DNA from 2 places in the Pseudomonas urmiensis genome. Region 1 is predicted to be linked to the other one. Evidence: predicted binding sites of a transcription regulator. Region 1 holds the regulator's gene; the other holds the start of a gene.

Region 1 (4,417 bases):
CACCTCAAGGCCAGCGAAGTCACCTTGGTGACCACCCCAGACCTGCACATGTACCGTGGCACCGCCTACCCGTGGCACGTGCAGAGCGTGCGCGCCGAGGTCAATCCGGATGGCAGCGAGGTCGAACTGATCGACCAGGTTCGAGTGGCCCGCACTGACGAAAAGCAGCGCGAGACCATCATCACTACCACCCGCATGACGGTGTTCCCGCAGAAGCAATATGCGCAGACCGAGCAAGCCGTTAGAATCGACGGCGCCGGTGGCACAACTACGGGCAAAGGAATGAAAGCGTATTTGAAAGACGGCAGGATGGACCTGCTGTCCAACGTAAGAGGACAGTATGAGGCTCGTTAAAACCCTCCCCTTTTTGCTCAGCCTGAGCGCAGCACTGGGAAGCGCGAGCGCCTTGGCCCTGCCGAACGATCGTGACCAGCCAATTCGTATCCAGGCCGACGACGCTCACCTGGATGACAAGCAAGGCGTAGCTACCTACAAGGGCGATGTGATCATCACCCAAGGCTCGATGATGATCAAAGGCAACACCGTGACCATGACCCGTGCCGCCAATGGCGACATCGACGTGGTGACCTCGGTGGGCAACCTGGCCTACTTCGAACAGCAGCAGAGCGCCGCCAAGCCCGACAAGATGAAAGGCTGGGCTGTGACCATCCAGTACCAGGCGCAGAAAGACACGGTGATCCTCACCGACCGCGCCAAGGTCGAGAACGAAGGCAACACCACCGAAGGCGAGAAGATCGTCTACAACACCAAGTCCCAGGTGGCGACCGCCGGCCGTGGCGGCAATGTGTCCACGCCACGTCAGCGTATCGACATGGTGATCCAGCCGAAGAAGAAGGCCGAGTAAATGGCAACCCTCAAAGCCCAGCACCTGGCCAAGAGCTACAAGGGCCGCCAGGTGGTTCGCGATGTCAGCCTGTCGATCGACAGCGGCCAGATCGTCGGTCTGCTGGGGCCTAACGGCGCCGGCAAGACCACTTGCTTCTACATGATCGTCGGCCTGGTCCAGGCCGACCAGGGCCGCGTGCTGATCGACAGCAACGACGTCAGCCATCAGCCCATGCACGGTCGCGCACGCGCCGGCATTGGCTACCTGCCGCAGGAAGCCTCGATCTTCCGCAAGCTGTCGGTGGCCGACAACATCATGGCCATTCTCGAGACCCGCAAGGAACTCGACCGTGATGGCCGGCGCAAGGAGCTGGAAAGCCTGCTGCAGGAATTCCACATCAGCCACATCCGCGACAACCTCGGCATGAGCCTTTCCGGTGGCGAACGTCGCCGGGTCGAGATTGCCCGCGCCCTGGCGACCGCGCCGAAGTTCATCCTGCTCGATGAACCCTTCGCTGGTGTCGACCCGATTTCCGTGGGCGACATCAAGCAAATTATCCACCACCTCAAGGCCAAGGGTATCGGTGTACTGATCACCGACCACAACGTCCGCGAGACCTTGGATATCTGTGAAACCGCGTACATCGTCAACGATGGCCAGCTGATCGCCGAAGGCGATGCCGAGACCATCCTGGCCAACGATCTGGTCAAGGAAGTTTACCTGGGTCACGAGTTCCGACTCTGATGCCCAGGCTTGCCTGAGCACTGTCAGACGGCCAGTAAAACGGCCTCTGCCCGGCTTAAGTGCTACAGTGCTCTAGGCAAACGCTACAAATTAAGGCATATAACTTGCTTGAAATTGGCGCCGCGGCGCCCTTCGTGTAGTGGATGGCGCATGCGCGCCGGCGAACAAGGTATTAAGCCCCAGCCATGAAACCATCGCTCGTCCTAAAAATGGGCCAGCAACTGACGATGACCCCTCAGTTGCAACAGGCCATTCGTCTGCTTCAGCTCTCCACCCTGGACCTTCAACAGGAAATCCAGGAGGCGCTGGAATCCAACCCGATGCTCGAACGTCAGGAAGACGGCGAGGACTTCGACAACAGCGACCCGATGGCCGATAACGCCGAGAGCAAGCCGGCTGCCGAAGCTCAGGACAACAGTTTCCAGGAAAGCACCGTCTCCACCGAGAACCTCGAGGACGGCGAATGGAGCGAGCGCATCCCCAACGAATTACCAGTCGACACCGCCTGGGAAGATATCTACCAGACCAGTGCCAGCAGCCTGCCCAGCAACGATGACGACGAGTGGGATTTCACCACCCGCACCTCTGCTGGCGAAAGCCTGCAAAGCCACCTGCTGTGGCAACTGAACCTGGCGCCGATGTCCGACACCGACCGCCTGATCGCGGTCACCCTGATCGACAGCATCAACCAGCAGGGCTACCTGGAAGACACCCTCGAGGAAATCTGCGCAGGGTTCGACCCGGAGCTGGATATCGAGCTCGATGAGGTCGAGGCAGTTCTGCACCGCATCCAACAGTTCGAGCCAGCCGGCGTCGCCGCGCGCACCCTGGGCGAATGCCTGCTGCTGCAACTGCGCCAACTGCCCGGCAACACGCCGTGGATGGCCGAGGCCCAGCGCCTGGTCACCGACTTCATCGACCTGCTCGGCAGCCGCGACTACAGCCAGCTGATGCGCCGCATGAAGCTCAAGGAAGACGAGCTGCGCCAGGTCATCGAACTGGTACAGACCCTCAACCCACGCCCAGGCTCGCAGATCGAATCCAGCGAACCTGAGTACGTGGTGCCCGACGTGATCGTGCGCAAGGACAGCGAGCGCTGGCTGGTCGAGCTGAACCAGGAAGCCATCCCACGCCTGCGGGTCAACCCGCAGTACGCAGGCTTCGTGCGCCGCGCCGACACCAGCGCCGACAACACCTTCATGCGCAATCAGCTGCAGGAAGCGCGCTGGTTCATCAAGAGCCTGCAAAGCCGCAACGAGACCCTGATGAAGGTGGCCACGCAGATCGTCGAGCACCAGCGTGGCTTCCTCGACCATGGCGACGAGGCGATGAAGCCGTTGGTTCTGCATGACATCGCCGAAGCGGTGGGCATGCACGAGTCGACGATTTCCCGGGTTACCACCCAGAAATACATGCACACCCCGCGTGGCATCTACGAACTGAAATACTTTTTCTCAAGCCACGTGAGCACCGCCGAAGGCGGCGAATGCTCGTCTACGGCGATCCGCGCGATCATCAAGAAATTGGTTGCGGCGGAAAATCAGAAAAAGCCATTGAGTGACAGCAAGATCGCTGGTTTACTGGAGGCACAAGGCATCCAGGTAGCCCGTCGCACCGTCGCCAAGTACCGCGAGTCGCTCGGCATCGCACCGTCGAGTGAACGCAAGCGACTGATGTAGCCCCGGGATGTGCCACAGCGTTTGTGTGGCAGGTGCAATACCTGCCTCTTTATGCACGGGCAACAAAGGAGAAGCTGTATGCAAGTCAACATCAGTGGACAGCATGTAGAAGTTACCCAACCTCTTCGCGACTATGTGCTTGAAAAGCTCGCCCGCGTGGAGGGTCACTTCGACAAGATCACCAACGTGACGGTGATCATGAAGGTTGAAAAGCTTCAGCAGAAAATTGAAGCGACCCTGCAGATTCCCGGCGGCGAAGTGGTTGCCAATGCCGAACACCAAGACATGTATGCAGCGATCGATGCTTTGGCTGACAAGCTCGACCGCCAATTGAAAAAACATAAGGAAAAACAGCAAAGCCTGCTGCAAGGTGCAGCCGCCCGCTGATCCCCCTCATCCATGATCCGACTTGAAACCATCCTGACCCCCGGCCGTTCCCTCGTGAACGTGCCGGGCGGCAGTAAAAAGCGCGCCCTGGAAAAGGTCGCCAACGTGATTGCCGAGCAAATCCCCGAGCTGGAGATGCAGGACGTCTTCGAGAAGCTTATCGCCCGCGAAAAGCTTGGCTCCACCGGATTTGGCAATGGCATCGCCATTCCTCACTGCCGCCTCGAAGGCTGCACGGCGCCGGTCAGTGCGCTGCTGCACCTGGATGCCCCTATCGACTACGATGCCATCGATGGTGCGCCAGTGGACTTGCTGTTCGTCCTGCTGGTACCCGAAGCTGCCACCGATGCCCACCTTGAGCTGCTGCGCCAGATTGCCAGCATGCTCGATCGCGAGGACGTTCGTAAGCGCCTGCGTGCTGCTGACAGCAACGAGGCCCTCTACCAGGTCGTCCTGGACGTACAAAACGGGAGCTGAACATGCGCCTGATCATCGTCAGCGGCCGTTCCGGTTCCGGCAAGAGCACTGCCCTTGCCGTGCTGGAAGACAACGGCTATTACTGCATCGACAACCTCCCCGCCGGGTTGCTGCCGCAGCTGGCGGAAAATGCGCTGATCAACACCGAACTGATGCAACCCAAGGTTGCCGTGTCGATCGACGCGCGTAACCTGCCCAGCCATCTGTCGCGCTTCCCAGAGCTGCTCGAAGAGGCGCGCGCGCGGCACATTCAATGCGACGTACTGTATCTGGACGCCGACGA
Region 2 (4,417 bases), 530 kb from region 1:
GAGTTCGTTGCCCAGCTGGCGCAGTTCAGCAGCCTGGAAGGCATCACCTCGTTGAACGAGTCGGTCAATACCATTACCAACTCGCTGGGCTCGTCCCAGGCCCTGCAGGCATCTTCGCTGGTCGGTCGCTCGGTGATCGTGCAGAACGACAAGGCGGTGGTCGACACGGCTGAGAGCTTCAATGCCCAGTTCGTTGTGCCGCAGGCCATCAGCGAAGCGAAGATCACCATCAAGGACAAGGACGGCAACACCGTCAAGACCATCGAGTTGGGCGAGCAGAAAGCCGGTTATGCCGACTTCATCTGGGATGGCACCAACGACAAGGGCGAGAAGGTCGATCCGGGTACCTATACCTTCACTGCCTCCACCACCGTGGAAGGCCAGTCGGTGCAGATGAACACCCTGCTGCCGGCCAAGGTAACCAGCGTCAGCTTCAGTGCCAATGGCGAGATGGTGCTCAACCTTGCAGGGGTGGGGAAAGTTTCCCTGTCCGACGTCCAAACCATCGGGATTTAAGGCCGACTAGAACGGCAAAAGGAGTAGCTATATGTCTTTCAATATCGGTCTTAGCGGTCTGTACGCGGCCAACAAGCAACTGGACGTTACCGGCAACAACATTGCCAACGTCAACACCACCGGCTTCAAATCCTCGCGCGCCGAGTTCGCCGACGTCTACGCTGGCGCCAACCGCCTGGGCGTGGGCAAGAACCAGATCGGTAACGGCGTGCGTCTGGCTGCGGTGTCCCAGCAGTTCTCCCAGGGCGACATCAACAACACCGGCAACGTGTTGGACATGGGTATCCAGGGCCAGGGCTTCTTCGTTCTTTCCGACAACGGCTCGCGGGTGTATACCCGTGCTGGCGCCTTCCAGACCAATAAGGACAACTTCGTGGTCACCTCGGACGGCCTGCGCCTGCAAGGCTACGCCGCCGACTCGAGCGGCAAGATCCAGAAGGGCGTGTTGAGCGACCTGAAGATCGACACCTCGGCGCTGGCGCCGAAGTCCACTACCCTGATCGACCAAGGCATCAACCTCAACTCCTCGGCTGATTCCATTCCGCTGATGGTCGATGACGGCAACAACTCCACGCCGCCGGTGCTGGTGCCCAACAAGGTCTTCGACCCGTCGGATGAAACCACCTATACCAAGTCGTTCCCGACCAAGGTCTACGACAGCCAGGGTAACGAGCACACGATGGAGCAGTTCTATCGTAAGACCGGTACCAACGAGTGGACCATGTACACCCTGGTCGATGGGCGCAACCCGTTCGACCCAAGCAGTGAGGTCCCGCTGACTGGCACCATCAGCTTCAACAGCGACGGTTCGGTAAGCTCCATGAGCGCAGATAACACCGGTCACCCAGCTGGCGCCTCGTTCAGCGTTACCAACAATGTCTTCACCATGACTGGCTGGGTGCCAGCGGCCAAAGATGCCTCGGGTAACTGGGCGGCCAATGGTGCTGAAGGCAATGCCGCAGGCATGCGTCTGTCGATGAACAGCACCACCTCCTACAACACTGAGACTGCGCGTATGTCGCAATCCCAGGATGGTTATGCCACCGGTATCCTGTCGAGCTTGAGCATCGACTCCACGGGTGTGATGTTCGCAAGCTTCAGCAACCAGCAATCTCGCGCCATTGGCCAGGTAGCGATTGCCAGTTTCGCCAACGAGCAGGGTCTGCAGCAGGTTGGTGGTACGCGCTGGACCGAGACCTTCTCCTCGGGTATCCCGGGCATCGATGCGCCGAAGACCGGCACCTTGGGTAGCGTTGAATCCAACTCGCTGGAAGCCTCCAACGTCAACCTGACCCAAGAGCTGGTCGAGCTGATCAAGGCGCAGAGCAACTACCAGGCCAACGCCAAGACCATCTCCACTGAAAGCACCATCATGCAGACCATCATTCAGATGACCTGATGGTTGTCTTGGGGGTTGGGGTTGCTGTGCAGCCCCACTTCCCCAGCGTACGGAATAGTCCATGAAAAAACTGATCATCACCTGCGCCGCCGCCTTCTTCCTGCTCCAGGCCCAGGCGGCCACTGCGCCCTGGTGGCGCTGGGAAAGCCAGGTCGATGGTCGTTTGGTCTGCTCCCAATGGTCGCCAGGGGAGGGGTGGAAGAAATTTGCCGGCCCGTTCAACAACGGCGGTTGCCGCGACATGTAATCGGTTTGCCGTCATCGGCAAGCAGGCGCCGGATATCCGGCGTCGACCTTTCCCTGATGTACCGCAAAGGCCCGTATTTACGGGCTTTTTAATGCTTTTGAAAAGTTGGTTCGGAACTTGCTTTATTGCCTGTACAGCAACGGCGAGCGGCAAGTAATCGCCAGTGCAGCGGAGGATGACTGTGGACAAGATGCTTTACGTGGCCATGACCGGCGCCAGCCAGAACGCGCTGGCGCAGAAGGCCCATGCCAACAACCTGGCGAACATTTCCACCAACGGCTTCCAGCGTGACCTGGAGCAGGCGCGTTCGATGCCGGTGTTCGGTGACAGCTTTCCGGCGCGCGCCTTTGCCATGAGCGAGCGTCCAGCCACTGATTTCAGTGCTGGTGCCATGGTCGAAACCGGCCGTGAGTTGGATGTCGCTGTCAGCGGTGACGGATTTATCGCGGTCCAGGCGCCAGATGGCAGCGAAGCTTATGTGCGCACTGGCAGCCTGAACATCGACGCACTTGGCGTGCTGCGTGCCGGCAACGGCATGCCGGTAATCGGCAACGGCGGCCCGATCGCCATTCCGCCAGAGCAGAAAGTTGAGGTCGGCGAAGACGGCACCATCAGTGTCCGTGCCATGGGTGAAGACCCGCGGGTGATGGCCGAGGTCGACCGGATCAAACTGGTCAATCCGGACACCAAGGGCCTGACCAAGGGTCTGGACGGAATGATCCACACCACCAATGGCCAGCCAGCCGATGTCGACAACAACGTCAAGGTTGTGTCGGGCTTCCTGGAGTCGAGCAACGTCAACGCCGTCGAGGAAATGACCTCGGTGCTGGCGCTGTCCCGTCAGTTCGAGCTGCACGTCAAGATGATGAACACGGCCAAGGAAGGCGATGAAGCCATGGCGCGTGTTTTGCAAATCGGCTAACCACATTTGAACGGGTGCCGTAAAACAGGCGCACGAGGAGAACACTAAATGCTTCCGGCTCTTTGGGTCGCTAAAACCGGCCTGTCCGCCCAGGACACCAACCTCACGGTCATCTCCAACAACCTGGCCAACGTCTCGACCACCGGCTTCAAACGTGATCGCGCCGAGTTCCAGGACCTGCTGTACCAGACCAAGCGCCAGCCAGGTGCCCAGTCGACCCAGGACAGCGAGCTGCCGTCGGGTCTGCAGGTCGGTACCGGTGTGCGCATCGTCGGCACCCAGAAGAACTTCCAGACCGGCAGCCTGCAGACCACCGAGAACCCGCTGGACATGGCAGTCAACGGTCGCGGTTTCTTCCAGATCCTGCAGCCGGATGGCACGGTTTCGTACACCCGTGACGGTACCTTCCACCTGAACTCCGACGGCCAGATCGTCAACGCCGATGGCTTCGCCCTGGAGCCTGCGATTGTCGTGCCCAACGATGCCCAGACCTTCACCGTCGGCCAGGACGGCACTGTGTCGATCACCACCGCCGGCAACCCGGCCGCGCAGATCATCGGCAACCTGCAGACCGCCGACTTCATCAACCCGGCCGGCTTGCAGGCGATTGGTAACAACCTGTTCCTGGAGACCGCCGCCAGTGGCGCGCCGCAGGTCGGTACCCCAGGCCTGAACGGCTTCGGCACCACCCTGCAGCAGACCCTGGAGAACTCCAACGTCAGCACCGTGGAAGAGCTGGTCAACATGATCACCACCCAGCGTGCCTACGAGATGAACTCCAAGGTCATTTCCACCGCTGATCAGATGCTGTCGTTCGTTACCCAGCAGCTCTAACCCTAAGGTCGCTGTCGCAGCGTCTGTTCCACCGTGAGGTAAGCGTCATGAATCGTCTGTTGTCCGTATTCGCCCTGGGGGGGGCGGTGTTGTTGGCCGGTTGCGTCGCGCCGACGCCCAAGCCCAACGACCCGTACTACGCGCCGGTATTGCCGCGCACCCCGTTGCCGGCGTCGGCCAACAACGGTTCGATCTACCAGGCTGGTTTCGAGCAGAACCTGTACAGCGACCGTAAGGCGTTCCGGGTCGGTGACATCATCACCATCACCCTCAATGAGCGCACCTCGGCGAGCAAGAGCGCCAACTCGCAGATCGACAAGGACAGCACCGCCAATCTCGGGCTGACCTCGTTGTTCGGCGCCGTGCCCAACACCAACAATCCGTTCGGCAGCGGCGACCTGTCGCTCGAAGCCGGCTACAGCGGCAGCCGTGCGACCAAGGGTGACAGCAAGGCAGCCCAGGGCAATACCCTGACCGGCTCCATCACTGTGACCGTGGC

What was found. Region 1 encodes sigma-54, which starts transcription at its own class of promoters, with help from an activator protein. Its sites were predicted from a motif close to ANTGGCATNNANNTTGCTNT; they were not measured.
Region 2: a site for sigma-54 is predicted at 2,267-2,286, ahead of HU737_RS04020 (flagellar basal body rod protein FlgF). Genes of this name have one in related genera too.

What each region holds. Positions count from the first base shown of each region.
Region 1 covers NZ_JABWRE020000001.1:341,450-345,866, reverse strand. Annotated here, with positions in the region: gene lptC (LPS export ABC transporter periplasmic protein LptC) at 1-354, shown strand, start outside; gene lptA (lipopolysaccharide transport periplasmic protein LptA) at 341-865, shown strand; gene lptB (LPS export ABC transporter ATP-binding protein) at 866-1,591, shown strand; gene HU737_RS01515 (RNA polymerase factor sigma-54) at 1,777-3,270, shown strand; gene hpf (ribosome hibernation-promoting factor, HPF/YfiA family) at 3,349-3,657, shown strand; gene ptsN (PTS IIA-like nitrogen regulatory protein PtsN) at 3,670-4,134, shown strand; gene rapZ (RNase adapter RapZ) at 4,137-4,417, shown strand, end outside.
Region 2 covers NZ_JABWRE020000001.1:872,187-876,603, forward strand. Annotated here, with positions in the region: gene flgD (flagellar hook assembly protein FlgD) at 1-516, shown strand, start outside; gene flgE (flagellar hook protein FlgE) at 548-1,915, shown strand; gene HU737_RS04015 (hypothetical protein) at 1,977-2,162, shown strand; gene HU737_RS04020 (flagellar basal body rod protein FlgF) at 2,344-3,084, shown strand; gene flgG (flagellar basal-body rod protein FlgG) at 3,133-3,918, shown strand; gene flgH (flagellar basal body L-ring protein FlgH) at 3,966-4,417, shown strand, end outside.